4 regions of the Streptomyces kurssanovii genome follow, and region 2 is predicted to be linked to each of the others. Evidence: riboswitches for the same ligand, from Rfam matches in the RefSeq annotation. Region 2 holds a riboswitch; each other region holds the start of a gene.
What was found. Region 2 has a riboswitch for cyclic di-AMP ahead of AB0K36_RS10365 (M23 family metallopeptidase). Riboswitches for the same ligand answer to the same signal wherever they lie in the genome.
Positions count from the first base shown of each region.

Region 1: another riboswitch for cyclic di-AMP. It lies ahead of AB0K36_RS27410 (C40 family peptidase); the one in region 2 lies ahead of AB0K36_RS10365 (M23 family metallopeptidase).
Region 3: another riboswitch for cyclic di-AMP. It lies ahead of AB0K36_RS28110 (LysM peptidoglycan-binding domain-containing protein); the one in region 2 lies ahead of AB0K36_RS10365 (M23 family metallopeptidase).
Region 4: another riboswitch for cyclic di-AMP. It lies ahead of AB0K36_RS11965 (transglycosylase family protein); the one in region 2 lies ahead of AB0K36_RS10365 (M23 family metallopeptidase).

Region 1 is NZ_JBFAQK010000053.1:16,827-23,912, reverse strand. It holds gene AB0K36_RS27440 (adenosylmethionine--8-amino-7-oxononanoate transaminase) at 1-375, opposite strand, end outside; gene bioB (biotin synthase BioB) at 368-1,546, opposite strand; gene AB0K36_RS27430 (8-amino-7-oxononanoate synthase) at 1,692-2,837, shown strand; gene AB0K36_RS27425 (ATP-binding protein) at 3,048-3,479, shown strand; gene AB0K36_RS27420 (LysR family transcriptional regulator) at 3,543-4,487, opposite strand; gene AB0K36_RS27415 (LysE family translocator) at 4,571-5,200, shown strand; gene AB0K36_RS27410 (C40 family peptidase) at 5,237-5,713, opposite strand; cyclic di-AMP (ydaO/yuaA leader) riboswitch at 5,717-5,879, opposite strand; gene AB0K36_RS27405 (hypothetical protein) at 6,216-6,524, opposite strand; gene AB0K36_RS27400 (ATP-dependent Clp protease proteolytic subunit) at 6,532-7,086, opposite strand, start outside.
Region 2 is NZ_JBFAQK010000009.1:160,820-167,905, forward strand. It holds gene AB0K36_RS10360 (alpha-galactosidase) at 1-1,310, shown strand, start outside; cyclic di-AMP (ydaO/yuaA leader) riboswitch at 1,821-1,996, shown strand; gene AB0K36_RS10365 (M23 family metallopeptidase) at 1,999-2,916, shown strand; gene AB0K36_RS10370 (SGNH/GDSL hydrolase family protein) at 3,087-3,878, shown strand; gene AB0K36_RS10375 (STM4011 family radical SAM protein) at 3,991-4,890, opposite strand; gene AB0K36_RS10380 (STM4012 family radical SAM protein) at 4,899-6,278, opposite strand; gene AB0K36_RS10385 (STM4013/SEN3800 family hydrolase) at 6,275-7,081, opposite strand.
Region 3 is NZ_JBFAQK010000056.1:22,198-29,283, reverse strand. It holds gene AB0K36_RS28135 (3-dehydroquinate synthase II family protein) at 1-303, shown strand, start outside; gene AB0K36_RS28130 (response regulator transcription factor) at 432-1,037, opposite strand; gene AB0K36_RS28125 (SDR family NAD(P)-dependent oxidoreductase) at 1,068-1,607, opposite strand; gene AB0K36_RS28120 (helix-turn-helix transcriptional regulator) at 1,843-2,805, shown strand; gene AB0K36_RS28115 (hypothetical protein) at 2,909-3,151, opposite strand; gene AB0K36_RS28110 (LysM peptidoglycan-binding domain-containing protein) at 4,259-5,140, opposite strand; cyclic di-AMP (ydaO/yuaA leader) riboswitch at 5,143-5,303, opposite strand; partial or broken gene AB0K36_RS28105 (cellulose binding domain-containing protein) at 5,735-7,086, opposite strand, start outside.
Region 4 is NZ_JBFAQK010000012.1:60,469-67,554, reverse strand. It holds gene AB0K36_RS11975 (cytochrome P450 family protein) at 1-99, shown strand, start outside; gene AB0K36_RS11970 (transglycosylase family protein) at 241-1,230, shown strand; cyclic di-AMP (ydaO/yuaA leader) riboswitch at 1,584-1,721, shown strand; gene AB0K36_RS11965 (transglycosylase family protein) at 1,726-2,409, shown strand; gene eno (phosphopyruvate hydratase) at 2,718-4,013, shown strand; gene AB0K36_RS11955 (FtsB family cell division protein) at 4,139-4,621, shown strand; gene AB0K36_RS11950 (DUF501 domain-containing protein) at 4,679-5,209, shown strand; gene AB0K36_RS11945 (Ppx/GppA phosphatase family protein) at 5,230-6,171, shown strand; gene AB0K36_RS11940 (VOC family protein) at 6,217-7,017, opposite strand.

The DNA.
Region 1 (7,086 bases), on a different contig from region 2:
CTCCACGGACACGGAGCCCGAGTCGCAGAGGAAGACGTGCCGCAGCGGCTCCGGGGTGATCTCCACCAGCCGGGCCGCGAGCCGCACGGCGGGCTCATGGGTGAGCCCGCCGAACATCACATGGCTCATCCGGCCCAGCTGCGCGGTCGCCGCCTCGTTCAGCACCGGGTGGTTGTACCCGTGGACGGCCGACCACCACGAGGACATGCCGTCGACCAACTCACGCTGCCCGTGCACCTCTTCGGCGAGCCGCAGCCGCACGCCGGAGGCGGACTCCACCACCAGCGGGTCGCTGCGGCCCGGCATCGGACCGTACGGGTGCCAGACGTGCGCCCGGTCCAGCGCGCGAAGCTCTTCGGGGCCGAACTCAGGCATTGGGCGCGAGGTCCGTCCCGGCTCCCCGGCGGCGCACCGCCACCAGATCCGTGCGCGCCGCGGACGCCTCACCCGCCGGGGCGGCGGTCGTCTTCGCCTCCGCCGCCTCCGAGGCGCACCCTCCCGAGTCGCCGTCGCCGCACACCGAGCCGCAGCCGCCGCCGGCCGCACGGTGCTCCGGCAGCGTCGTCGTGTCCGAGCCCTCCACCTCGAAACCGGCGTCCGCGATCATCTCGAGGTCGGTCTTGCCCGCCTGGCCCTCACTGGTGAGGTAGTCGCCGAGGAAGATCGAGTTGACCAGGTGCAGCGCGAGCGGCTGCATCGAACGCAGATGCACCTCGCGCCCGCCGGCCAGCCGCACCTCGACGTCCGGGCAGACGAACCGGGTCATCGCGAGGATGCGCAGACACCGCTGCGGCGTGAGGTGCCACTCCTTGGCGAGCGGCGTCCCCTCGAAGGGGATCAGGAAGTTCACCGGCACCGAGTCCGGGTCGAGCTCCCGCAGCGCGAAGACGACGTCCACCAGGTCCTCGTCGCTCTCACCCATGCCGGCGATCAGGCCGGAGCAGGCCGACAGACCGGCGGCGTGCGCCTTGTTGACCGTGTCGACGCGGTCCGCGTAGGTGTGCGTGGTGGTGATGTCCCCGTACGTCCCCTCGGACGTGTTCAGGTTGTGGTTGTAGGCGTCGGCGCCCGCGTCGCGCAGCCGCTCGGCCTGGCCGTCGGAGAGCAGGCCCAGGCACGCGCACACCTCGACGCCCTCGTTCTGCTCCTTGATCGCCTCGATGGTCCTGGACACCCGGTCCACGTCACGGTCGGTCGGACCGCGCCCGCTCGCGACCAGGCACACCCGCTTGGCGCCGCCGGCCACACCGGCAGCCGCGGCCTCCGAGGCCTCCTCGGGCTTCAGCCAGGTGTACTTGAGGATCTCCGCCTTCGACCCGAGCCGCTGGGAGCAGTACGAGCAGTCCTCCGGGCACAGGCCGGACTTGAGGTTGACCAGATAGTTGAGCTTCACCCGCCGCCCGAACCACTGACGGCGCACCTTGCCGGCAGCGGCCACCACATCGAGCACATCGTCGTCGGAGGTCGCCAGCACGGCGAGCGCTTCTTCGCGGGTCGGCAGCTCGCGCCGCAGCCCCTTCTCCACCAGTGTGTTCAGCAGGTCCATGGCGCCGATCCTGGCCTACCGCACACGTCCCGGCCAAGGAGGAAGCCCACAACACCCACGATTTGAGGTGTGTGCATGGCCACACCCGATACCCGGGCCCGCCCGGCTAGGGTCTGTCCGCTGCCTACAAAAGGACCGGACCGCCATGCCGAGGAATCCTTTCGACTGGATCGACGAGGAGTCGCGCCGCCGCGAGCGGGCGGGCCTGGTCCGCACCCTCCGGCCGCGCCCCGCCGACAGTGCCCTCCTCGACCTGGCGAGCAACGACTATCTCGGCCTCACCCGCCGCGCCGAGGTCACGGAAGGCGCCGTACGGGCCGCCCGCCGGTGGGGCGCCGGGGCGACCGGTTCCCGGCTCGTCACCGGCAGCACCGAACTGCACGCCGAACTGGAGCGTGAACTCGCCGACTTCTGCGGCTTCGAGGCCGCCCTCGTCCTGTCCTCCGGCTACGCGGCGAACCTCGCCGCGGTCACCGCGCTCAGCGGCCGTGACGCCCTCGTCGTCTCCGACGCGGGCAACCACGCCTCCATCGTGGACGGCTGCCGGCTCTCCCGTGCGGAGACGGCGGTCGTCCCGCACACCGACGTCGAGGCCGTACGCAAGACGCTCGAGGCCCACCCGGGCCGGCGCGCCCTCGCGGTCACCGACTCGGTCTTCTCCGTCGACGGCGACGCCGCACCCCTGCGGGGCCTCGCCGACGTCTGCCGTGAGCACGGCGCCGGGCTCCTCGTCGACGACGCCCACGGGCTCGGCGTCCTCGGTGCCGGCGGCCGCGGCGCCCTGGACGCCGCCGGGCTCGCGGGCGAGGCCGGGACCGTCGCCACGCTGACGCTCTCCAAGTCGCTGGGCAGCCAGGGCGGTGCGGTCCTCGGACCCGCCCGCGTCATCGACCACCTGATCAACACCGCGCGCACCTTCATCTTCGACACCGGCCTCGCCCCGGCGGCGGCCGGGGCGGCACTCGCGGGTGTGCGGGTGCTGCGCGACGAACCCGGGCTCGCCGGACGGGCGCGCGAGGTCGCCGCGACGCTGCACCGCGGGTTGACCGACGCCGGGCTGACCTCGGCCCGCCCGGACGCGGCGGTCGTCTCCGTGCAGGCCCCCTCCCCGGACGCGGCGCTGCGCTGGGCGGCGGACTGCCGGGCCGCCGGACTCGTCGTCGGCTGCTTCCGGCCCCCGTCCGTACCCGACGGGATCTCCAGGATCCGGCTGACAGCCAGGGCGGATCTCACCGACCGGCAGATCGGCACGGCGCTCTCCACGATCATCCGGACCGCACCGGGCAGTTGAGCCGCCAGGCCGCGGGCGGTGGCCGTAAAAACGGTCTGTCGTAGCAGAGTTCACCGCATCGAGCGACAGAAATGTACGTATCTCGGTGGATCGGCGCCCCTCACGGACGATAAGTGGCACTCTGACGCAGAAGCGTAATCCGTGGCCGTTCCCGCGTTTCATCCGCTACGAGTCGGAGCCCGGCCGCGGTGGGAAAGGGACAGCGCCGCCATGGCAGACCACCAAGAAGCATCCGCCACTCTGCCGAGCGATCCGGCGTCGGTTTCCGCCGCCCGGAGATATGTCACGGACGTCCTGTGCGAATGGGGACTGGAGCCGGACGCCGAGACCGTCGACACCGTCAAGCTGATCGTCTCCGAGCTCGCCACCAACTCCGTACAGCACACGTTCGGCCAGTCCCCGACGTTCACGGTGGATCTGCGCCTCGAGCGCGACGAGCAGTTGTGCATCGGCGTCACCGACAGCCATCCGCGCTGGCCTCAGCGGCTGCCCGCCGCCGTCCGGCAGGACAACGGGCGCGGCATGGTCATCATCCGTACGCTCACCGCGGAGTACGGCGGCCGGCTGACCGTCACGCCCACGGAGGAGGGCGGAAAGACCGTCTGGATCGCACTGCCCTGGTCGGTCCCCGTGCAGAGCTGACCGCTCCGCCCGCCCGGAACCCGAGCTCCTGGCTCGAAGAGCCCCTGCCTCACAGCCCCCGGCTCACAGAGTCCCTGCCTCGTGGACGGACCGGGTCCTGCTGCCCGCCCTTGCGAACGCGCCCCGCATCAGCGCCCGCAGCGACCGCACGGCCGGACCCGACTCCTCGCCCCGGTGGGCCACCGAGATCGTCCTGCGGAAGGCCGCAGGTTCCAACTGCCGTACCCGCAAAGGTGTCGGGGCCATCGAGGCGACCATCTCCGGCACGACGGCCACCCCCAGTCCCGCGCTGACGAGCGCGCACACCAGGGCGTACCCCGGTGACTCGCAGACCACGGCCGGTGTGGCGCCGGCGCTCGCGAGTGCGCGTTCCACCCCCTTGCGCGGCGGATGCGACGGCGCGCTGCTGATCAGCGGCTGGCCCGCCAGCTCGCCCACGGGCAGCCGGCCGGAACCGCCCGCGAGTACATGCCCCGGAGCGGTCACGAGCACCAACTCCTCCACCAGGAGGGGTTCCACCACCACTCCCTGCGGCGTGGCGGCCGGCTCGGCCGGTTCATAGGCATGGGTCAGTGCCACATCGACCTCGCCCGTGGCCACGGCCGTGACCCCGCCGGGCGGCTTGTACTCCGCGACGGTGAGTTCCACGTCCGGATGCGCGCGGCGGAAGGCGCTCAGCACGGGTGGCAGCAGATGGATCCCGACCGTCGTGAACGTGCCGACCCGAAGGCGGCCGCCGGCCAGGCCGGTGAGCCCCGCCAGCTCATGGCGCGCCCGGTCCATCTCGTCCAGCACCCGGCGGGCGCGTTCCGCGAGCAGCTCGCCGGCCGCCGTCAGCCGTGCGCCGCGGTGCGAGCGCACGAGGAGAACGGCCCCGGCCTCGCGCTCCAGCTTGGCGATCTGCTGCGAGAGCGCCGGCGCCGTGTATCCGAGCCGGGCGGCGGCCCGGGTGATGGAACCGGCGTCCGCCACGGCGACGAGAGCCGCCAGCCGGATCGGGTCGTACATGCCACCCCTTAAGCGTTGCTTCAGGCCTCCCCGCAGAAAGTCCAAGTACACGTTAAGGCCCGGGCGCCTCCACGCTGGTACGCATGGACGGACAGCTGATCGCCTTCATCGGGGTCGCCGCGGGCATGGTCGCCATGCCCGGCGCCGACTTCACCGTCGTCGTACGCAACGCGGTCGCCTCACGCCGCGCCGGTGTCGCTTGCGCGGTGGGAGTGGCCGGCGGGCTGCTCGTCCACACGGCGCTGGCCGTGGCGGGGCTCGCCGCCGCTCTCGCCACGGTGCCCGTCCTCTACCGGACCCTGCAGACAGCGGGCGGTGCCTATGTGCTGTATCTCGGGGTCCGGTCGCTGCACGCCGCACTGCGCCCGCAGCCTGACCCGGCGGATCCGCGGAACGCGGCCCCGCACGGCGTCGGACGCGGACTGCGGCAGGGCTTCCTCACCAACGTCCTCAACCCGAAGGCGCCGGTGCTCTTCCTGAGTCTGCTCCCGCAGTTCGTTCCCGACGGCGCGGCCGTACTGCCGCGCACGCTGCTGCTCGCCGGCACGGTCGTGCTGCTGGCGCTGCTGTGGTTCCCGGCGGTGGCGCTGCTGGTCGACCGGCTCGGCCGGTGGCTGCGCCGGCCGCGGACCGCCCGCGCCGTCGAAGGCGTCTCGGGAGGCGCGCTGACCACGCTCGGCGCGGCCCTGCTGATCCGCTCGACGGCGCACTGACATCCGTCCAGGACCCCGGCGGGACCTGGCGGTACGTCAGCGCACGCGGCCGTACTTGACGCTCTTCGTCCAGATCTTGACCAGCCGGACCACGTCACCCGTCTTGGGCGAGTGCCAGATCTTCCCGTTCCCGGCGTAGAGCCCCACGTGGTAGACGACACCGCCGGCATGGAAGAACACCAGGTCACCGCGTTGCCGATGGGAAGCGGAGATGTGGCGGGTCCGGTTGTACTGCTGCTGGGCGGTGCGGGGCAGCTTCTTGCCCGCCTTCTTGTACGAATAGAGCGTCAGCCCCGAACAGTCGAAGCGGGACGGACCCGTGGCGCCGTACCGGTACGGCGAGCCCTTCTTCGAGGCGGCCACCTTGAGCGCCTTGCTCGCGTGGCTGCTGATCGCATGCGCTTCAGCAGCGCTGCCAGGGGTCAGAAGTGTGCCGCCGACGGCGGCGATCGTGAGTGCCGATACGGCGCCCGCCCGTGAGAACAGGTGCGGGAGATGCATCTGCGCGGTCATGCGCAACCCTTCGTCAGCCGCCTGTGAAGGGTGACCTGTCGGGTTCGGACGGCGAAGACGCCCGGCCGCCGCGGCGGCTTCACCCCAAGGCGTGGCCGGGATCGCCGGTCACGCCGTACTGCTGGGTCCTCCACTCCTGCCGATGCAATTCCGTCGACCAGACATCCGGCGCGGCGGCAGGATTCAGCGTCCGCCCGGACCGCCCCGTCGAGGTGGCGGGGGCTTGTCGTCCCACGGATCGTTACCCACCGATGTCCGATTTCCGAGCTGAAACGGCTTTTGTGAAGCTGATCACGACTGGACCTTTCGGGTGGGCAGGCCTGTCGGACCCCTTTTTCCTCGCTCCCGTCCCGTCCCGTACCAGCAGTTGAAGCGCCCGATTGCGCCAGATCGGTGGTCCCGCCGACGCAAGTCCGGGGCAGTGCGACAACTTGGGCCGAACTCCACCGAACGGGGTACGGGAGCCGCCGCGCCGTGTCGGCGGGCGGCACCGGAACGTCCGTCAACTCGTGGAAAGCGGCGGCATGGTCAGCCGATCGGTCCTGCGCTCGCCGTCGAGGACGCGCAGTGCCTCCGTCAGTGTGTGCGTGTACACCTCGCTCTCGCCCCGGATGTGCATGAGCGTCAGGGCGTCCTTGAGGGCGGCGGCTCGCCCGACGAGCGCCTGCGCGGCGCGCAGGGCTCCGTAGGTGTGGGTGGTGCGGGCGGGGTTGATCCTGCCGAGCAGGTCGACGACTTCGAGGTAGGTGTCGACGAACTCGGCCTCGGCGCGGGTCAGTGCCGGCAGCGGCGGCAGTTCGGGCGGCAGCATCCCGCGCTCACCTCCCCGTGCGTGGCACGGCCGAGAGCTTGCGGCTCGTGACGACATGGTCGATCAGGCCGTACTCCTGCGCCGCGGCGGCGTCGAAGATCTTGTCCCGCTCCAGGTCGCCCGCGATGCGGTCCGGGTCGTTGCCGGTGTGGCGCACCAGCATCGAGGCGAGTTGCTCGCGCAGTCGCAACAACTCGGCGGCGTGGATCTCCAGATCGGACGGCTGCCCGCGCAACGGCTCCTCGTACGCGGGCTGCTGCATCACGATCCGCGCGCCGGGCAGGGCCATGCGCTTGCCGGGAGCGCCCGCGGCGAGCAGGGCGACCGCCGTCGAGGCGGCCTGGCCGAGGCAGGTGGTCGCCACGTCGCACATGACGACCTGCATCGTGTCGTAGATGGCGGACATGGCGCTCAGCGACCCGCCCGGGGAGTTGATGTACAGACAGATGTCCTGGTCGGGAGCCTCGTACTCGAGGTGCAGGAGTTGCGCGATGACGTCGTTCGCCGCCGTGTCGTCGACGGCGGTCCCCAGGAAGACGATCCGCTCGGCCATCAGCTTCGA
Region 2 (7,086 bases):
CGGGCGGGACGTACACCTCACCCGTCTTCGCCGGACTCCGGAGCGAGGGGGGCTTCGGCGGGGCGAGCAGGGCGTGGCACGCATGGCAGATGGCCCACGTGATTCCCGGCGCCGACCGGGTGCGGCCGGTGCTCTACAACTCGTGGGAGGCCACCGGCTTCGACATCTCGCAGCGGCAGCAGTCGGCGCTCGCCCGGCGGGCCGCCGCGATGGGGGTCGAGCTGTTCGTCGTGGACGACGGCTGGTTCGGGCAGCGCACCGGCGACCGGTCCGGGCTCGGCGACTGGACGCCGAACCCGGACCGCTTCCCCGAGGGGCTGGGACCGCTGGCCGCCGAAGTCCACGCGCTCGGTATGCAGTTCGGCATCTGGGTGGAGCCGGAGATGGTCAACGAGGACAGTGACCTCTACCGGGCGCACCCCGACTGGGTCCAGCACCATCCGGGGCGGACGAGAACCGAGTTCCGCAACCAGCTGGTGCTCAACCTCGCGCGCGAAGACGTACGGGCGTACCTGTGGCAGCAGCTCGACACACTGCTCTCGGGCACGCCCGTCGACTACGTGAAGTGGGACTTCAACCGCTGCTTCACCGATGCGGGCTGGCCCGGGGAGCCGTACCCGCAGAAGCTCTGGACCGAGCACGTCGAAGGCTTCTACGGCCTGCTGGACCGGCTGCGGGCGGCGCATCCCACGGTCGCCTTCGAGTCCTGCTCCGGTGGGGGCGGCAGGATCGATCTGGGGGTCCTCGCCCGCACCGACCAGGTGTGGACATCGGACAACACGGACCCGCTGGACCGGCTGGCCGTCCAGCACGGCTTCAGCCAGCTGCACCCGGCCCGGGTCATGGCGGCCTGGGTCACCGACAGCCCCAACGTCCAGCTCAACGGTCGCCGCAGCAGTCTGCGCTTCCGGTTCGTGAGCGCCATGGCCGGGGTGCTGGGCGTCGGGGGAGACCTCGCGGCATGGAGCGAGGCGGAGCTGGCAGAGGCACGCGACTGGGTCCGGCTCTACAAGGAGATCAGGCCGCTGGTCCAGCACGGCGAGCTGTACCGGCTGCGGGCCCCCGAGGGGGGTCTCAGCGCCGTGCAGTACGTACGGGGCGAGGAGACGGTGGTGCTCGCGCTGCTCCAGGCCCAGCGCTACGGCGAGCGGCCGCCGGCGCTCCGGCTGCGCGGCATCGAGGCGACGGCGGCCTACGTGTGCGTGGACACCGGAACGGTCCACCAGGGCGGGGTGCTGCTTCACCATGGAATTCACACCGGGCTGAAGGGCGATTTCGACGCCAAGGTGATCCGGCTACGGCGAATGTGATCACCGGCCTCAATTCGCCTTACCGGTAAGGGACCGGCGGGAATTGCGAAACGGGCCCGGCGGCCGACGGTGACGGAAACGGCGGCCGCGTGGAAGGCGAGGGGGAAGGAGACGGGAAGGAGCCCCTGGCCGGGCAGCTGGAAGTGACCGGTCTCACGGCTCTCGTCACCAGGCGGCGAAGTGGGGCAAGGGTGGCGGGATTTGATGGGCAAGTGCGGGACTAGATGTCTAAATGCTGCTTCTGTCCGAAATGGCGGGTTGCGCATAACGTGCCCCGTAACAAGGGGAGATGGGTTCCGGCTCGTGAGCAGCGTCATATCCGTGACGTTCCGTGGCCGGGGTGCTGAGGTGAATTCCGTTGCCGGCAAGGTGATTGGCCCTCTCTTGTCGACGGAGGGTGACCGGGAATCCGCAGGGGGCGGGGCTGCGGTCATTGATCGTGGAAAATCGCGGCTTGTCCCACGCTGCCCGACTCGCCTACGGTCACGCTCAATCCGGACGGACCGCCTAATCCTGCCGCCGCCCGGAATTCGAACCTATCCACGCGTGGCAGGAGCGGGGGACCCAGGTAGTACGCCGTATCCGGATAATCCGGACGGCTTGGGGTGAAGTCGCACCAAGTGCGCGACCGGGCATCTCCAGCCCGAACCCGACAGCTCACCTCGTAGGCGCCGGAGAGGAATGCGCCATGCCCGCGAAGGGTAAGCACCGCCGTCCCAAGACCAACCCGATCACCCGCGGCTTCGTCGTCGCCGGTACGGGTGGCGCCGCCATCGCGCTCCCGCTGTTCGGCGCCACCACGGCCAACGCCGCCCCGGCGGCGGCCCCGGCCGTGACGGAGAAGACCGCCGCTGCTCCGGCCTCCGCGCCTGCGGCCGCCCCGGCCGCCAAGAAGGCCCCGAAGGCGTACACGGTCGTCGCCGGGGACTACCTGTCGAAGATCGCCGAGGAGCAGGACGTCCGCGGAGGCTGGAAGCAGCTCTTCAACGACAACCGCCGTGTCATCGGTGCCGACCCGTCGCTGATCCACCCGGGTCTGGAGCTGACGATCGGCGCGAAGAACAAGGCGAAGAACGACCCGGAGCCCCGTTCCGAGTCGCAGACCCGCCCGTCGCGCGACGACTCGCGGTCCGCCGCGCCGGAGGCCGAGGCTCCGCAGGCGAAGGCTCCCGCCAAGGAGGCCGCGCCCGCTTCGTCCGGTTCCGGCTTCAGCGCCCCCGTGGACGCGGGCGTCACCACCCAGTACCGGGCCTCCGGTGCCATGTGGTCCAGCGGTTACCACACCGGTGTCGACTTCGCCGCCGCCTCCGGCAGCTCCGTCAAGGCCATCGGCGCGGGTACCGTCGTCTCCGCCGGCTGGGGTGGTGCGTACGGCAACGAGGTCGTCATCCAGCACACGGACGGCACCTACTCCCAGTACGCCCACCTCTCCTCGCTCGCCGTCTCCAGCGGCCAGTCGGTGACCGGTGGTCAGCAGATCGGGCTGTCCGGTTCGACCGGCAACTCCTCCGGTCCGCACCTGCACTTCGAGGTCCGCACCGGCCCCTCCTACGGTTCGGACATCGACCCGCTGGCCTACCTGCGCGAGCACGGCGTCTCCCTCTGAGCCGTCCCGCCGCACGCCGTTCGCCGGCAAGTCCCCGTTCCGCTTCAGGTGGAGCGGGGGCTTCCGCGTATTCCGGTGTGGCCGAAACGTGACGGGTGGTAAAGATCACGGCGCGTCAACCCCTCCTTACGGTCGCGTAGGTCACATCCATGCAGGAAAGATGTGCTCCCGTGGCAGACGATTCGAGAACAGAGAACAGTGGCGCATTCGGGTCGTACGCGGCGATCGGTGACAGCTTCACCGAGGGCGTGGGGGACCCGGGCCCCGACGGGAGATTCGTCGGATGGGCGGACCGGTTCGCCGTCCTGCTCGCCGACCGGATGCCGGAGCACTCCTTCCGGTACGCCAACCTCGCCGTGCGCGGCCGCCTCCTCGACCAGATCGTCGAGGAGCAGGTGCCGAGGGCACGCGAGCTCGCGCCGGACCTGGTGACCTTCTGCGCCGGCGGCAACGACATCATCCGGCCCGGCTCCGACCCCGACGACGTCGCGGAACGCTTCGAACGCGCGGTGGCCGACCTCGCCGGTTCCGTCGGCACCGTCATGGTGACCACCGGTTTCGACACCCGGGACGTGCCGGTCCTGCGGCATCTGCGCGGCAAGATCGCCACGTACACCGCCCACGTACGGGCCATCGCCGACCGGTACGACTGCCCCGTGCTGGACCTGTGGTCGCTCAAGTCCGTCCAGGACCGGCGTGCTTGGGACGCCGACCGGCTCCACCTGTCACCCGAGGGGCACACCAGGGTCGCGCTGCGCGCCGCACAGGTCCTCGGGATCGAGGTGCCCGCCGATCCCGATCAGCCGTGGCCGCCGCTGCCCCCGCGAGGGACGTTCGAGGTGCGCCGGGACGACATCCAGTGGGCACGCGAGTATCTGGTGCCCTGGATCGGGCGACGGCTCCGCGGCGAGAGCTCCGGTGATCATGTGGAGGCCAAGCGCCCCGACCTGCTGCCGCTCTGAGGTCCACGGCGACCCCGTACGGGTCGAACCGGCCGACTACTCCATGCTCCGCGCGGAGCGGCCCGGCGGCGCACCGATGTGGGTGCGGGGCGACGACATGGGCCCCGACCGGTCACCTGAACGGCCGGACCGGTCCTGGCCGAGGAGGGGCGGACGGGGACGCCGGGGGAGTCGGCGACGGGATCCGTTCGAGGACTCCGCCGGCGAAGACGTCGTACAGCGGCAGCGTCTCCAGGTGGACGTACCCGATGTGGCAGTCGCACACGGCGAGGGGGCAGGCCCGGGGGCGCAGTGCGCGGCGGTACGAGCCGTCGTAGAGATTGCCGAGCTCCGCGCGGACGAAGTGGCAGCGGCGCACGGTCCCCTCGCCGTCCACCGAGACGACGCTCTCGCCCGTGCGGCACGGCAGGCCCGCGGAACGGTGCGGGTGGCGGCTGTAGGGGAAGAGCGGATCCAGCTCCGTCCAGGCCTGTGCCTCCGCGTCGGAGAGCTCGTGTCCCTCGGGCGCGTTCACCCACAGATAGACATGGCCGGGCAGGTCGGCGCGGAGCCTGCGCGCCTCCTCGAGATGGCCGGGGAAGCCGACGATGCCCACGCTGAAACGGATCTCCCGCCGTATCAGATCCCGACATTTGCTGATGAACCGGTCATAAGGCGTCTGGCCGGGATGGTACGTGCACCACAGGGCGAGGGTCTCCGGAGACGCCTCCGCCAGCCAGTCGGTCCGGCAGCTCAGATTCGTCTGGATCGCGACCCGGCGGATGTGCGGCACGTGCGACAACTCCGTCAGCGTCCGCCGGTACCAGGAGCGGACCAGGCCCTCTCCCCACGGCGTGAACAGGACCGACAGCCGGTCTCCGGTCTGCGCGGCGGCCCACCCCGCGAAGCGCTCCAGCGCGGCACGGTCCGCGCGCAGCTGCTCCCGGCTGTCGCGGCGCTTCGCGAACGGACAGTAGGGGCAGTCGTAGTCGCAGGACGACAACGGGCCCCGGTACAGCACGGTCAGATCCATGGACCCGCTCACTTCAGCTCGTACGAGGCCATGGCCGCCCGGACCGCGGGCGAGAACAGCTCGGGGCCCAGGGCGTCCGAATGAGCGAGCCCTTCCGGCGACAGCCTCAGCCGCCCGGGCGCGGCGGCCGTGTCGAGCCAGCCGCGGGCGGCGAACCGCTCCAGCTCCGCGGAGAAATGGCCGGCGGGAACCACGCCGAACCGCTCGCGGTAGCCGGCCACGTCCATCCCCTCGGCCTGGAGCAGCGACTGGAGCAGGTGCCGGCGGCGTGCCTCGTCCTCGTCGACCCGCCGGCCCACCTCCGCCCGGGAGAAGTCCTCCGTCGTCGTGAAGTCGTCGATGATGCGGCGTATCTGGCCCATGTCGACGGCGTAGTCGAAGGAGTAGTGGAGGGCCGAGGTGTAGGAGCGGGCGCCACAGCCCAGACCGATCATGCCGTCCGTCTGGCAGGCGTGGTCGTCGGAGGCCGAGGGGGGCGCGCCCCTGCGGCGGAACATCCGCATGGACACCTGCTCGTACCCGCGGGCGAGGAGATGGTCGCGGCCCGCGCGGTACAGACGCAGCCGCTGCTCGTCCCAGGCGGCGTCGCCCGCCGCGCCCAGCCGGCCCAGACCGGTCAGCGGGCGCACGTAGAGCGGGTAGAGATACAGCTCCTCCGGCTCCCAGCCGAGGGCGGCGTCGAGCGACGAGAGCCACGTTCGTTCGGTCTGACCGTCGATGCCGTAGATGAGGTCGATGTTGAGGACGGGGATCCCCGCCTCCCGTATCCGTCCGAGGGCGGCCTCCACATCGGCACGGCGCTGCGGTCGCACCGCGGCCCTCGCCTCCGCGTCGACGAAACTCTGCACGCCGATGCTGACCCTGGTCGTGCCGCGTTCGGCGAGCACGGCCAGCCGGTCCGCGGTCGCCGTGGCGGGCGACGTCTCCACCGACAACGGCACCGCGGTCAGGTCGGCGCCCATCCGCTTCTCCGCGATGTCGCAGAGCCGCTCCAGTTCCGCGGCCGTCAGGAACGTCGGCGTGCCGCCGCCGAACGCGGCCGCCGCGAACCGCACCGGGGTGCCGTCCCCGAGGGCCTCGCGCACGGCGACCGCCTGGCGGTCGAGTGCGTCGAGGTAGCGCCCGGTCAGCTCGTCAGGGGCGCCGATCCTGGTGAACAGGTTGCAGAAACCGCACCGGACCTCGCAGAACGGAATGTGCAGATACAGCGAGAGAGCGTCCTTGGGCTCCCGTGCCCACAGTGCGCGCAGCGCCGGCCGGTCCTCGAGGGGCCGGTAGGCCGTCTTGTGCGGATAGGCGTAGACGTAGCTCTGGTACGGGCGCGGAGAGCCGGGGCCGGAGAGGGCTGTCGCCGGGGCTGTCACGGGGCGCGACGCGGGGGTGCTCATGCGGAGGCCTCAAGGAAGAAGTGGGCGTAGGGGACGGTCCAGACGGCCTCGTGGCCGAGGCGGTGGCCGGTGAAACCACCGTCGCCGTACGCCGTGCCGTGGTCGGAGCAGACGATCGCGAAACACCTGCGGCGGCTGCTCGCGGCGGCGAACAGCCGCCCGATGTGACGGTCGACGTACTCGAGCGCCGCGGCGTGCGTCTCCCGGGAGTCACCGTCGTCCCGGGTCGCTCCCGGCAGGTGGAACCAGTTGGGCTGGTGCAGGGAGGGCACGTTGACGAACAGGAACAGCCTGCGCTCGCGCGGCAGGGAGGCCACGACCTGCTCCGCCCGTTCCACCTGCGCCTCGAAGGACGTCGGTGAGGCGACGGAGAACGAGGGCTCCCAGTGGCTCTCCTGGAACATCCCCGGCAGCACGGACCCGAGCGGGCCCTGCTTGTTGAAGAATCCGACTCCGCCGACGCATACGGTGCGGTAGCCGGCCCCGGCCAGGGCGGAGACGAGGTCGGGGGTGTCGAAGACGAACGTGCGTCCCGCGGTGGTCTCACTGCCGGCGAAACGGGCGGCGAACAGCCTCGGATGGGGCCCCTGTTCGGCCGGCGTGGGCAGGAACCCGGCGAACATCGCCTGGTGGGAGGCGTACGTGAAGCTGCCGGGCGCGTGCCGCTTCTCCCAGACGCCGCCCGGGAGATGACGGGCCAGGTTCGGGAGCCGGCCGGCGGCAGCCAGTTCGGCGGCGACGTCGAAACGCAGGGTGTCGAGCGTGACGAGCAGCAGGTCGTCCCGCCCCACGACCTCGTTCATGTCGG
Region 3 (7,086 bases), on a different contig from region 2:
CTGAGCGAACTGCACGCCGGCAGCTCGGTCCTGGCCGTGGACGTCAAGGGCCGCACCCGGCCGGTCAGCGTCGGCCGGGTCAAGATAGAGACCCGTCCGCTGATCTCCATCGACGCGGTCGCCCCCAACGGGCAGAGTGTCAACCTGATCCTCCAGGACGACTGGCACGTACGCGTCCTGGGCCCCGGAGCCTCCGTCCTCAACAGCACCGAACTGAAGCCGGGGGACACGATCCTGGGCCACCTGCCGACGGCCGACCGTCATGTGGGCTACCCGATCAACGAGTTCTGCCTGGAGAAGTAGCAGCGTCCGCACCACATCGACGCACCGTCCGAAGACGCCCCGCCCCGGCACCCCTTGTGCCGGGGCCGGCGCGCGTCCGGCCCCGCGCCGTCCCGCCCCGTCCCGCACCGCCCCGTGCCGTGCCGCCTTCACAGCCAGCCGTGTTCGCTCGCGATGCGCGCGGCATCGAAACGGTTGCGGCCGCCGAGCTTCTTGATGGCCGCGGAGGTCAGGTTGCGTACGGTTCCTGCGGCGAGATACAGCTCGCCCGCGATCTCCTTCACGCTGGCGCCCCCGGCGGTCAGCCGCAGGACGTCCATCTCCCGGACGCTGAGCGCGGTCTCCCCGGCGACGGACGGGCGCAGCAGCGCGGGGTCCACCGTCAGACACCCGCCCGCGACCCCCATGAGCGTGGTCACCAGCTGCGGCAGCCGCGCGTTCTTCGGCACGACCCCCAGGGCTCCGGCCGCCACGGCCCGGTCCACCACCGCGGGTGTGGCCGCGCCGACCATCAGAGCGACCCCGCACCACGGGTGCGCGGAGCGCACATCGGTGGCTGCCCGCAGTGCCTTGCCGCCCATGGTGCTCTCCCCGAGGAGCAGCACGGTCGGCCGGTGCCGTTCGACGGCGGGCATGACGGCCTCGTAACTGGTGGCGAGTCCGACGACGTCCAGCCCGTCGGTGCCGTTGAGCGTTTCCGCGAACGCTTCCAGGACGAGCTGGTGATCGCCGGCGACGACGACGCGAATGGACATGTCCTACCCCCGTGACGATGTGATGGATGTTCAGGCGGACCGTCTGCGGTCCGGGGTGCGGGTCAGAACCGCTACGAGCCGTTCGACCGCCGAACGGGCCGGCTCGTCGTCGCACCGGGTGGCCGACGTGGCGGCTCGAGGGCCCGGGTCGACCTCGATGTGCGGTGCGCCCTCGGGCAGCGCCCGGGCCACGGCCGCCGACACGGCGTGGAAGGTCTCCACGAGCCGGTCGGTCGCGCCGCACCTCGGGACGACGACGATCGAGGCACTGACGGGCCCGAGGTCCGCGGAGATCTGGCCGGGCAGCCCGGCAACCGCGTCGGTGTCCTCGGCGTCCACCTGGTAGGGCAGTGCCACGTGTCCGATGCCGGCGAGCTCCTTGCAGAGAAAGGCGGCGTTGGTGGCCGCGTCGTCACCGCGCCCCGGATGCCCGGCCCCGACCACGGCGACCGCCGCACCCGCGGCGCAGAGCCGTGCGGTGATGGCCCTCCCGATGCCCGTGGTGGCGTCGACGACCAGAACGACGCAGCCGTCGAGCGGCGCGGACGCGTAGGACGCTGCGATGGACACGGCCGGCTCCTTCGGGAGTTCGCGACAGACTTGGGACGGTCCTGATTCCTGCCGCCCTGTCAAGAAGATCGATCAGCGGGTAACGTGCGGAAAGCGTGCAGAGGGTGAAAGGAACTCACTGTCGGCGGATGTGTGCGGGTCGGCCGAAGGGCGTTCCGAGGGGCCCTGAACACGTGGATGAATAAACGTTCAACCGTGGTCAAGGGGGAAACACCACGTGGATGAAGTTTCGTCATTGGATCAAGAGACCCTCGCGGTCTACCGCGCGATCCTGTTCCACAAGGAATACGACCCGAAACGGCTCGCGGACCTGGTGGACAGCACATCCGAGGAAGTCGAGGCGGCACTCGACCGGCTGTCCCAACTCTCCCTCCTCGCGCCCTCCCAAGTCGCTCCCGGCCAACTGCGGGCGGTGAACCCGTCGCTCGGCCTGAAGGTCCTGCTCCAGCGGGAAGAACGTGAACTGGCCTGGCGCCAGCAGCGGATCGAACAGAACCGTGCCGCCCTAGCCGCGCTCGCCGCCGAATACACCGCCTCCGGCTGGGCCGGAAACCTCGACGGCACGGAGCATCTCGACAACGTCGACGACATCCGGATCCGCCTCGAGGCCCTCGCCGAGTCCTGCACGCGGGAGTCTCTCGCGTTCCACCCCGACAACACCCTCACCGAGGGATCGGTCGAGGCGGGCCGGCCCCTCAACGAGCGGGCGCTCGCACGCGGTGTGCGCTTCCGCTCCATCTATCTGGACAGCGTCGCCAACGACCGCGTCACCAAGGCGCACGCCCAGTGGATGGCGGAGCGGCAGAGCGAGATACGGACCTCGCCGACCCTGCCGATGCGGCTGCTCATCGTCGACACGTCGGCCGCGATCGTCGCCGGCCTCCCCGGCCAGGCCCAGCCTTCGGCACTGCTGTTCAGCAGTCCCCCGGTGGTCCTCGCCATGCGGGCGCTGTTCGAGGCGTACTGGGAGCACGCGAGCCCCATGGACGCCCCGGTCTCCCGGGCCGGCGGACTGACCCCGCAGGAGCGCAAGTTGCTCCAGCTGCTCGCCACCGGACTCACCGACGAGGCCGTGGCGAGGGCACTGGGCATCGGGGTGCGCACCGAGCGGCGCATCGTGGCCGAACTCATGGAACGGCTCGGGGCGTCCAGCCGCTTCGAGGCCGGCGTGCAGGCCACCCGGCGGGAGTGGATCTGACGCCGGTCCCTGCGGGCCGCCGGCACGGTGCCCGCGACGGTCCTCGCGGAACCGGGGGTCCTCATCGTCGTCATCGCTGTCGTCATCGTCGGCTCCGGTGCGGTTACGGCCAGACGAAGTCGTCGGGCGCGCCCGGCCGCCCCGGGAGACCGGGAAGCGAGGGCAGGGAGGGCCACACGATGTCGTCCGGCAGGTCCGGCGGCGTCGGCCAGACGAAGTCGTCCGTGGAGGCCGGCGCCGTCCGCGGCGCCTCGGCCGCCTGCGCCGGGGAGGCCAGCAGGATGCCGCCCAGGAACGCGGCGGCGACGGCGGATGCGGCGGCGGTACAACGGGTGGCACGGGACATGGAGGGTCTCCATTCGTGAGTACGGGTGCGGCGTACGTTCCGTTCCGGTGTCCTGTGGCGGCCGGTCCGTTGCTGCCGTCCGGCGCCTGACATGAGGTAATCACCGGGAGGGGCCGGCTGTCCGTATTCAGCCAGGCCAGGAAGCTGCACGGCAGGGAGTTGCCTGGCGCCGCCGGGCGCGCGCGCCGGATCGCGGGGCGCGCCCCGCGCGCCTCTCGTACTCCTGTGACCTGCGCCTTTCGGCCGCACGGCCCTGGTACTCGGTCCGTCGGCGGCGTGTTCGCGCCGCACCCCGTCGACATCGGCGCGGACACATCAACGCGCCATCGTCCGCCGGAGCCGTCGCCTCCACGATGGCACACGGCCCCTCGGGAGCCGCTCGAGAGCCACTCGAGCCGCCTCCGGACAGCCGCGACCGCGGTTCCGGGCGCGGCCGGTCGCTTCCCTCCCAGCCCGGTCGCCCCCGCCGGCGCCCCGGCTCCGGACCGCGGCCGGACGCTGCCCGTCCGAGGCCGGACGCACCCGCCGGTGCCACGGTTCCGGGGCGGGCCCGGTCGCTGCCCGACCGAGGCCGGCCGCACCCCGCCGGTGCCACGGTTCCGGGGCGGGCCCGGTCGCTGCCCGACCGAGGCCGGCCGCACCCGCCGGTGCCACGGTTCCGGGCCGAGGCCGGTCGCACCCCGCCGGTGCCGCGGTTCCGGGCCGAGGCCGGACGCTCCCCGCCGGTGCCGCCCGCGCCGGCCTCCCGGTGGCACGCGGGCGCCCCGTGCCGCGCGGCGCTCTCACCTCACCGGCGGACGCCAGGTAGGCGGCTGGACGACGAGCCGGCCAGTGCGAACGCCGATGCGGCACGCGCGGACGGGTTCGCCGTCCTGTGCCGCACGCGCGGACGGCACGCACGGGGCGGCACGAGCCGACGGGCACGTGCGGGGCGGGCACGTAGGGGGCGGCCCGTGCGGGCGGACCCGTGCGGGCGGGCACGTCGTCCCATGCGGCGCACGCGCGCAGTTCCGGGCACGCCACAGGCCGGTGCCCGGGACGCCGTAGGGCGTCCCGGGCACCGGCCCGTCAGGTGGAGGCGGCCGATCAGCCGCCGCTCGGGTCCCGTCAGTAGGGGCCGTTCACGTTGTCGATCGAGCCGTACCGGTCGGCGGCGTAGTTGCACGCGGCGGTGATGTTGGCGACCGGGTCGTACAGGTCGAAGGACGTGCCCTCGACGTGGTAGGCGTCGAAGGTGGGCTGGATGACCTGGAGCAGACCCTTGGAGGGCGTGCCGTTGATGGCGTTGATGTCCCAGTTGTTGATGGCCAGCGGGTTGCCGGAGGACTCACGCATGATGTTGCGGTGGATGCCTTCGTAGCTTCCCGGGATGCCGTGCCGGCCCATGATGTCCAGCGACTCGCGGATCCAGCCGTCGAGGTTGTTCGCGTAGGCCGGCTTCGCGGGGGCAGCGGCGGCCTTCGCCGCCGGGGCGCTCTTGCGCTCGGAACGGTCCGCGCGGGCGGTGTCGGCGGCGCGCTCGGAGGTCTCCGCCTCTTCCGCGGCCTTCGGGGCGGCCTTCGCCTTGGCCTGCGGCTTCGCCTTCGGCTCGGCCTCGGCCTTGGCCTTGGCCTTGGCGCCGATCGTCAGCTCGAGCCCGGGGTGAATCAGCGCCGGGTCCGCTCCGACGGCCTTCCGGTTGTCCTTGTAGAGCTGCTTCCAGCCGCCGTTCAGGGAATGCTCTTCGGCGATCTTGTAAAGCGAGTCACCGGCGACCACGGAATACGTGACGGTGCCGGCCTTCTGCGCGACGGCCTGCGCGGCCGCGGCGACGGTCGTGGCGGGGGCCACAGCCCGCTCCGCCGCGACGGGGGCCGCCACGGGTGCCGCCTGAGCAGCGGTGCCGCCGATGAGCGGCAGGGCGAGCGCGGCGCCGCCCGTGCCGGCTGCGACGAGTCCGCGGGTCAGTGAACGGGACTTGGGACGACGGTGCTTACCCTTTGCGGGCATGGCGAATTCCTCTCCGTCGCCTGCGAGGTGAGCTGTCGGGTTCGGGCTGGAGATGCCCGGCCGCAGGTGAATGCGGCTTAACCCCGAGCCGTTCCGGATTCCGGTTCGGCGACTTACCTGGTTCCCCCGCTCCTGCCGTACGTGAAGTGAGTGCGGTTGCGGTTTCCGGACGGCGGCAGGATTCGGCGGTCCACCCGGATTGACGGTGACCGTAAGCGAGAGCGTCCCCGCGAAACAAGTGCCGAATTCCACACCACAATCCGAATGGGGCCTCCATGGGCGGATTTTCAATTTGTCAGTTCCGCGTCAAGGAACTCAAAGCCCTTCGCGGGAAAGGGAAGTACCGCTTCCGGGATCTTCGCCCCGGCCGTCGGCCGGGTGACCGACATCACGGGCTCTCCGTGCAACCGTCCGGACCGCCATAGCGTCGCAAGAACGCCAACTCGCAACAACAAGACTCAATTGGACTTAACGAGTAAGACGGTAAAACAAGCCATATTGGACATCAGGCGTCGAACGCGCCCTCCGGCGAGGCCGATCGGTCACGGGTTCCTGGCCGGCACGCCCGCCGGCCAGGAACCGGACCTCATCTCCTCAGCTCCCTGTGGTGCAGGTCTCACCACCCGAGGCGAACGCCGCCGGTGCGGTGTTGCGGCCCGACCAGCTGCCGGTGAATCCGAACGACACCGACGCGCCGGCGGCCACCTTGCCGTTCCAGGAGACGTTCTCGGCCGTCACCTCGGCGCCGCTCTGCCGAGGGGCGGCGTTCCACATCTGACCGACCTTCTGCCCGTCGGGGAAGCTCCAGCGCAGCTGCCAGCCGTCCAGGGCGGCGCTGCCCGTGTTGGTCAGCGTCACATCGGCCTGGAAGCCGCCGGACCACTGGTTGGTGATCTTGTAGGTGACCGAGCATCCCGCGCCCCCGGGCGGGTCCGGGTCGGGGTCGGGCCCGGGATCGGTACCGCCACCGTCCGACGACTCGCCGTACTGGATGCCGCGCCCGTTGGTCGACACGTACACCCGCCCGTAGACCCGCGGGTCGCCGGTGATCGAGGCGCCGGTCCAGCCCCACTGGTGCGCGTCGTCGTTGATCCGCGTCCAGTCGGCGCCGCCGTTCGTGGACCGGAAGATGCCGCGCACCCCGCCGATCTTCGCGCTGACGAAGACCGTCTGGTACGAGGCGCCGGGAGCCGCCTTGCCGAAGCCCACGGCGTCCGCCTGCTCGACCCCCTCGACCCTCCGGAAGGTCGCGCCCGAGTCGGTCGAGTGCCACAGCCCGTAGGTCCCCGAGGCCGTGCCGCCCGCGAGCCATACGTCGCCCTCCAGGCCGGGCACGGCCTTGAAGCGGACGTTGCCCTCCTGCGGCAGACCGCTCGACGCCCTGGCGGTGAACGTGGCGCCGCCGTCCTGCGACACGTAGAAGGTGCCGGCCTTGTACCCGTAGAACTTCTTCGGGTTCCGGCGGTCCGACTCGACCGTCGCGCCGGCGGGGATCCCCGTGGACGGCTTCCACGAGTTGCCGTACCCGGTGGTGTGGTGCACTCCGGTGCCGTCCGGGCTCCAGACGAAGCCGCTGCCGTCCGCGGCGGCGGCGACCGTGCCTCCGCCCGTCACGCCCGAAGGCTGGGAGGCCTGGAACCAGTTGGCCCCGTTGTCCGTGGAGAAGCCGATGTGCGGGGCGGCGTCGGCGTTGCCGACCCGTACGACCGTGGCCGGCGCCGCCTCCGCGAAGTCCAGGCTCGTGGTCGACGAGAGGTTCGGCGAGGTGAACATCAGAGGCGGCACGGCGTCGAGGTCGGTGTGCCGGAAGCCGCCGATGTCACCGAGGGCGCTCAGCAGCGGCGCACCCGACGGCGGGCTCACCAGGTCGTTGACGGCCGTCTCCTCGAGCCCCTTCACCATGGGCGTGATGGTGATCCGGCCGCCGGAGTCCCAGGTCCGCAGAT
Region 4 (7,086 bases), on a different contig from region 2:
CGGCTTGCGGGAGATCCGGCCGATTTGCGGTGGCGTGGGGGACTCATCATGCGTGGATTGCGCACTCTGCCCGTTGAGTTCACACCGCAAACAAACTGACGCTGCGTCAATTCTGTGACTTTCACGTGATCTCCGCTGCATCGACTTGTGACTCGCGTTCGAATACGGCTACGTTCACCGTCGACTCGGCATGCAACAGCAGGCCGCAGGTTTCCCAGCTGTCACGCGAAAGGCAACCGCATGCTCTCCGGGAACGGACGACACCGCCGACCCCGCCAGGCTCCGGCCCTCATCGTCGCGGCAGGGGTGACCGGTTCGGCCATCGCCATTCCGCTGCTCGGCGCGGGCTCCGCCTCCGCCGCGGACGCGAGCACGTGGGACCGTGTCGCGGAGTGCGAGAGCGGCGGCGCCTGGAGCGCCGACTTCGGCAACGGCTTCTACGGCGGCCTCCAGTTCTCCGAGGAGACCTGGGCCACGTACGGCGGCACCGCGTACGCGCCGAGCGCCGACCTCGCCAGCCGTTCGCAGCAGATAGCGGTCGCCGAGAAGGTGCTCGCCGCCGAGGGCCCGCAGGCGTGGCCCGCCTGTGGTCCGCTCGCGGGGCTCGTCGACGACGGCACGGACACCGGTGTCGACCCCGGCATCCTGCCGCTGCCGCAGCAGAGCGAAGCGCCGGCCGCCGAGCCGTCCGAGGACGCCTCCGGCGAGGACGCGCCGACCGGCGCCACGGACAGCGGGACCCGCGAGGGCTCTTCTGACGGTTCCGGCAGGACCGGTGGAGCGCCGGAGGGCACGGACACCTCCGAGCCGTCCGGTGACGCCGGTGGCGCGCCGGACTCCGCGGACGAGGCCACCACCGCTCCGGACGCTTCCGGCCCGGCCGAAGGGGCCGCGGGTTCGGCTCCCTCCGACGACGCGACGAGCGGCGGCGGCAAGCACCGCGGCGCCCCCGCCGACAACGAGGCGGAAACGGGCAATACGGAAGAGGGTCGCGAAAGTGGCCGTCATGCCTCACGCGGTGACAGTTCCGGCCGTAACGGCGTCGATGAGGCAACGGGCCCCGACGCCTACACCGTTCAGCCCGGCGACAACCTGTGTGACATCGCCGCCGAGAAGGACGTGCCCGGCGGATGGCCGGCGCTCTACGAGGCGAACGAGGAGACCGTCGGGGCCGACCCGGACCTCATCCTGCCCGGCCAGAGCCTCGATCTGGGCCTGAACCGAGGCTAGTTCGTTTGGGGTTTCGCGGGCTTATGTCCGTTGTGTGCGAGTGAGACAAGCATCTCTTTGCTGCAACTGGAGCAAATCCTCCCGCGAATTCGCCCACTCCGCCCCTCACCTGCGAAAACGGACATGTGTACGTGGCCGGTTCGGGCGATTTCTCCCCGATGTTCGACTTTGAACATCGGGGAGTCGTGTGTCTACCGTCTGAACCGTTCGCCATCGCGGGCACCGTCGACCGATACGCCGAATCCTGCCGTCGGTCGGGGGGAACAGTCGTCGCTCAGAGCGCCGAAGGCAGGAGCGGGGGACCCAAGGTAAGTGCCGGGCCCGTGGGCCGAGATCGCGAGAGGCCGACCGTACGTCGAGGTCGGCCGGACCGTGGAGACCGGCGGAACGGAACCGGCTGGGGGTGAAGACCGCGCGTCAGTGACGTGCGGCCGGGCAACTCACAGGCCCGAACCCGACAGCTCACCTCGCAGGCGTCGGTGAGGAGATAGCTCCATGCTGCGTTCTTCCGGCAACGCCAAGCACCGCCGCGCTTCCAGGGCGACCCGTATCGCCGCCTTCGTCGGCATCACCGGTGCGGCCGTCGCCGCCCCGCTGCTCGGCGCGGGCACCGCCTCCGCCGCCACCGCTTCCGAGTGGGACGCCGTCGCCCAGTGCGAGTCCGGCGGCAACTGGTCCATCAACACCGGCAACGGCTACTACGGCGGCCTGCAGTTCTCCGCCTCGACCTGGGCCGCGTACGGCGGCACCGCGTACGCCGCGACCGCCGACCAGGCGTCCAAGTCCCAGCAGATCGAGATAGCCGAGAAGGTCCTGGCCGGCCAGGGCAAGGGTGCCTGGCCGAGCTGCGGCGTCGGCCTGTCCAGCGCGTCCTACGACGGCGGCTCCGCCGAGGCCGAGCCCACGCAGCCGGCCCAGGAGCGCGCCGAGGTCCCCACCACGCGCTCCGAGCGCGCCGAGGCCCCGGCCAAGAAGGCCGAGAAGCCCGCAGCCGCTCCCGAGGCCAAGGCCTTCAAGAAGGGCGACGGCGAGTACAAGGTCAAGGCCGGTGACACCCTGAGCAAGATCGCCGAGGCCGAGAAGGTCAAGGGCGGCTGGGAGAAGCTCTTCGAGCTGAACAAGGACATCGTCGAGGACGCCGACGTGATCCACCCGGGTCAGCAGCTCCACCTGAGCTGACCTTCCTCCTCCCACGGTCCGGCGGTCGTGGGAGGCCACCCGTTCCTGGACGGGACCCGAGCACCCCGGTCCGGCGCGCCTTCCCCCGTACGCGCCGGGCCGGGGTCCGGTCCGTTCAGGGGCCGGGGCCCGAATGCCGGTTACCCGCAGGTAGATACCGCCCTGTTTGTCCGGCCTCAAGGGTCTTGATGCCCTTTTTCGTCCCAGGGGGCGGGCATCGGCCGGCCTTTGCCCCCGAGGCGGTTAGGCTCTTGCCGCAAGGCCAAGCAGACCTCTGCACTTTTTCTCGCGTCACATCCCAGAAGGAGATGCTCGTGCCGTCCATCGACGTCGTCGTAGCCCGGGAAATCCTGGACTCCCGAGGTAACCCCACGGTCGAGGTCGAGGTTGGCCTCGACGACGGCAGCACGGGTCGTGCTGCAGTTCCGTCCGGCGCCTCCACCGGTGCGTTCGAGGCTCTCGAGCTTCGCGACGGTGACCAGAACCGCTACCAGGGCAAGGGTGTCGAGAAGGCCGTCCTCGCCGTCATCGAGCAGATCGGCCCGGAGCTCGTCGGCTACGACGCCACCGAGCAGCGGCTGATCGACCAGGCGATGTTCGACCTGGACGCCACCCCGGACAAGTCCTCCCTCGGCGCCAACGCCATCCTCGGCGTCTCCCTCGCCGTGGCCCACGCCGCCTCCGAGGCCTCGGACCTGCCGCTCTTCCGCTACCTGGGCGGTCCGAACGCGCACCTGCTGCCCGTTCCGATGATGAACATCCTGAACGGCGGCTCGCACGCCGACTCCAACGTGGACATCCAGGAGTTCATGATCGCGCCGATCGGCGCCGAGTCCTTCTCCGAGGCTCTCCGCTGGGGCACCGAGGTCTACCACACCCTCAAGAAGGTCCTGAAGCAGAAGGGCCTGTCCACCGGTCTCGGCGACGAGGGCGGGTTCGCGCCGAACCTCGACTCCAACCGCGCCGCCCTCGACCTCATCCTCGAGGCCATCAAGGAGGCCGGTTACGCCCCGGGCAAGGACATCGCGCTCGCGCTCGACGTCGCCGCGTCCGAGTTCTACAAGGACGGCTCGTACGAGTTCGAGGGCAAGTCCCGCTCGGCCGCCGAGATGACCGAGTACTACGCGGAGCTCGTCGACTCCTACCCGCTGGTCTCCATCGAGGACCCGCTGTTCGAGGACGACTGGGCCGGCTGGCAGACCATCACCGAGAAGCTCGGCGCCAAGGTGCAGCTCGTCGGCGACGACCTGTTCGTCACCAACCCCGAGCGCCTGGCCCGCGGCATCGAGGAGAACGCCGCGAACGCCCTGCTCGTGAAGGTCAACCAGATCGGTTCGCTGACCGAGACCCTCGACGCCGTCGAGCTCGCCCAGCGCAACGGCTTCAAGTGCATGATGTCCCACCGCTCCGGCGAGACCGAGGACGTCACCATCGCCGACCTGGCCGTCGCCACCAACTGCGGTCAGATCAAGACCGGTGCCCCGGCCCGCTCCGAGCGCGTCGCCAAGTACAACCAGCTGCTGCGCATCGAGGAGATCCTCGACGACGCCGCGGTGTACGCGGGCCGCAGCGCGTTCCCGCGGTTCCGCCTCGCGGACCAGTAGGCGCGGCAGCTACGAAGGCTGATCGTCCCGACGATCAGCGGCTGACGCCCTGTCGTACGTACGTCCCCGGCCGCGGTCCCGTACCGTGTCCGGGGACGTACGTGTGTGAAGGGGAGGCGAGAGGCATGGCACGCACGCCGGAGGCGGACCGGTTCTCCACCGCGACCAGGCTGCGGCTGCTCGGCGAGCAGACCGCCGCCCGTGTCTACCGGTCCCAGAACCGCCGCCAGGCCCGCCGCTCCCGCCTCACCGGACGCGCGGCCTTCCTCGCCCTCGTCGTCTGCTCGCTCGTCGTCGCACTCGCCTACCCGATGCGCCAGTACGTCTCGCAGCGGGCCGAGATCGCCGAGCAGGAACGGCTGATGGACGAGGCCCGTACGAGCGTCGAGCAGCTCAAGGACGAGAAGGCGCGTCTGAAGGACGACATGTACATCCGGCGCCTGGCCCGCGAGCATCTGCACTACGTCCTGCCGGGGGAGACCGGATACACCATGATCGACCCGGAGGCCGCCGAGAAGCAGCACGAAGAGGGCGGTGCGGCCGACCGGCCCTGGTACTCGAACGTATGGAACGGCGTGGACAGCGCCGACGGCACGCAGCACAGGTAAGCCCCCGCCGCACAGGTAGACCCAGGCAGCACAGGTAAGTCAGCGAACAAGGCAGGCATGGAAACCCCTCCTCCCACCACCGAACCCACCGAGCCCACCGACGCGGACATCGCCGCGTTCAAGGACCAGCTCGGCCGGCCCCCGCGCGGTCTGCGCGCGATCGCGCACCGCTGCCCCTGCGGGCAGCCCGATGTCGTCGAGACCGCCCCGCGGCTCCCCGACGGCACCCCGTTCCCGACGCTGTACTACCTGACGTGCCCGCGGGCGGCCTCCGCGATCGGCACGCTCGAGGCGAACGGCGTCATGAAGGAGATGACCGAGCGCCTGGCGGCCGATCCCGAACTCGCCGCCGCCTACCGGGCGGCCCACGAGGACTACATCCGGCGCCGTGACGCCATCGAGGTGCTCGAGGGCTTCCCCAGCGCCGGCGGTATGCCGGACCGGGTGAAGTGCCTGCACGTGCTGGTCGGCCACTCGCTGGCGGCCGGCCCCGGCGTGAACCCGCTGGGCGACGAGGCGATCGCGATGCTGCCGGAGTGGTGGGCCAAGGGGCCGTGCGTGTCGCCCTGTGTGACGCCCGAAGCCTGATCACAGAGGAGACCGCCGACATGACCCGCGTCGCCGCGATCGACTGCGGCACCAACTCCATCCGGCTCCTGGTCGCGGACGTCGACCCGGCCACCGGGAAGCTCGTCGACCTCGACCGCCGGATGACCATCGTCCGGCTGGGCCAGGACGTCGACCGCACGGGCAGGCTCGCCCCGGAAGCGCTGAAGCGGACGTTCGACGCCTGCCGTGAGTACGCCGCCGTCATCGAGGAACTCGGCGCCCGCCGCGTCCGCTTCGTCGCCACGTCCGCGTCGCGCGACGCGGAGAACCGCGACGAGTTCGTCGCCGGCGTGCTCGACATCCTCGGCGTGGAGCCGGAGGTGATCACCGGTGACGAGGAGGCCGAGTTCTCCTTCACCGGCGCCACCAACTCGCTCCACGGCCGCTCCGACGTCGAGCGCCCCTATCTGGTCGTCGACATCGGCGGCGGCTCCACCGAGTTCGTGGTGGGCGAGGAGCACGCCCGCGCCGCCCGGTCCGTCGACATCGGCTGCGTACGGATGACCGAGCGGCACGCGCCGAGCAGTCCGGCGACGCCGGAGCAGATCGCCGCGATCACCGCGGACATCGAGGCGGCGCTCGACGACGTCGAGAAGACCGTGCCCATCCGGCAGACGCACACCCTGGTCGGACTCGCCGGCTCCGTGACCACGGTCGCGGGCATCGCGCTCGGCCTCCAGGAGTACGACTCCGAGGCCATCCACCACTCGCGGATCTCCTACGAGCAGGTCGAGGAGGTCACCACCATGCTGCTGAACTCGACGCACGACGAGCGCGCGGCGATCGGCGTGATGCACCCCGGCCGCGTCGACGTGATCGCGGCCGGGGCGCTCGTCCTGCTCACGGTCATGCGGCGGACCGGGGCCCGCGAGGTGGTCGTCAGCGAGCACGACATCCTCGACGGCATCGCGTACAGCGTCGCGGCCGGGACGAGGGACTGAGTCAGGGTCAGGACGTCACCACAGGGACGACGGACCGAGTCCGCGTCAGGACGTCGGGGCCGGGGACGGGGTGAGCACGACGAACTCCGCCCCGGCCGGGTCGTTGCACACCGCCAGCCGGCCCACGCCCTCCGCGTCCTCGGGGCCCATCGAGACCGAGCCGCCCTTCTCCCGTACGAGGGCGACCGTGGCGTCGCAGTCCGCGGTGCCGAAGACGGGGTGCCAGTACGGCCGGTTCTCGCCCGACGAGAACATCTGGGGGACGGCCATGATGCCGCCGAACATCCGCTCGGCCGGCTGGTCCTTCGGCGTGACCATCGTGTACGTGCCGCCGTCGCCGGGGAGTTCCATGTCCTGGCCGGACCAGCCGAAGACGGTGCCGTAGAAGGTCTGCGCGGCGGTCGAGTCGGTGGTGTAGAGCTCCACCCAGCCGAGGCTGCCCGGGGCGTCGGCCAGTTGGATGCCGGGGTACGAGCCCGGCTGCCAGACCGCGAACTGGGCGCCTTGCGGGTCGGTGAGCTGCGCGAACCGCCCTTCGTCCGACACCTCGGAGGGCGGGGTGCGCACCGAGCCGCCGGCCTGCTCGACGGCCTTGACGGTGGAGTCGATGTCCGGCGTGTGGAAGTAGACCGTCCAGGCCGGGCGTGCGCCTTCCTCGGTGAGCTGCCCGACCGCTCCGACCACCTTGCCGTCGAGCTGGAACGACTTGTAGCTGCTCGTCTCCTGGTCGAACGACCTGGCCTGCCAGCCGAACACGGCGCCGTAGAAGGCGGCCGCCGCGTCGATGTCGGGGGCGCCCAGATCGAGCCAGCAGGGGGAGCCGGGCACGAAGTCAGTGGTGATCACGCGATTCCCTTTCTCCGGGACTTCCCCGGTCTCTCCCGGGGCCTGCGGTTCAGCCTGGCACCGAGCGTG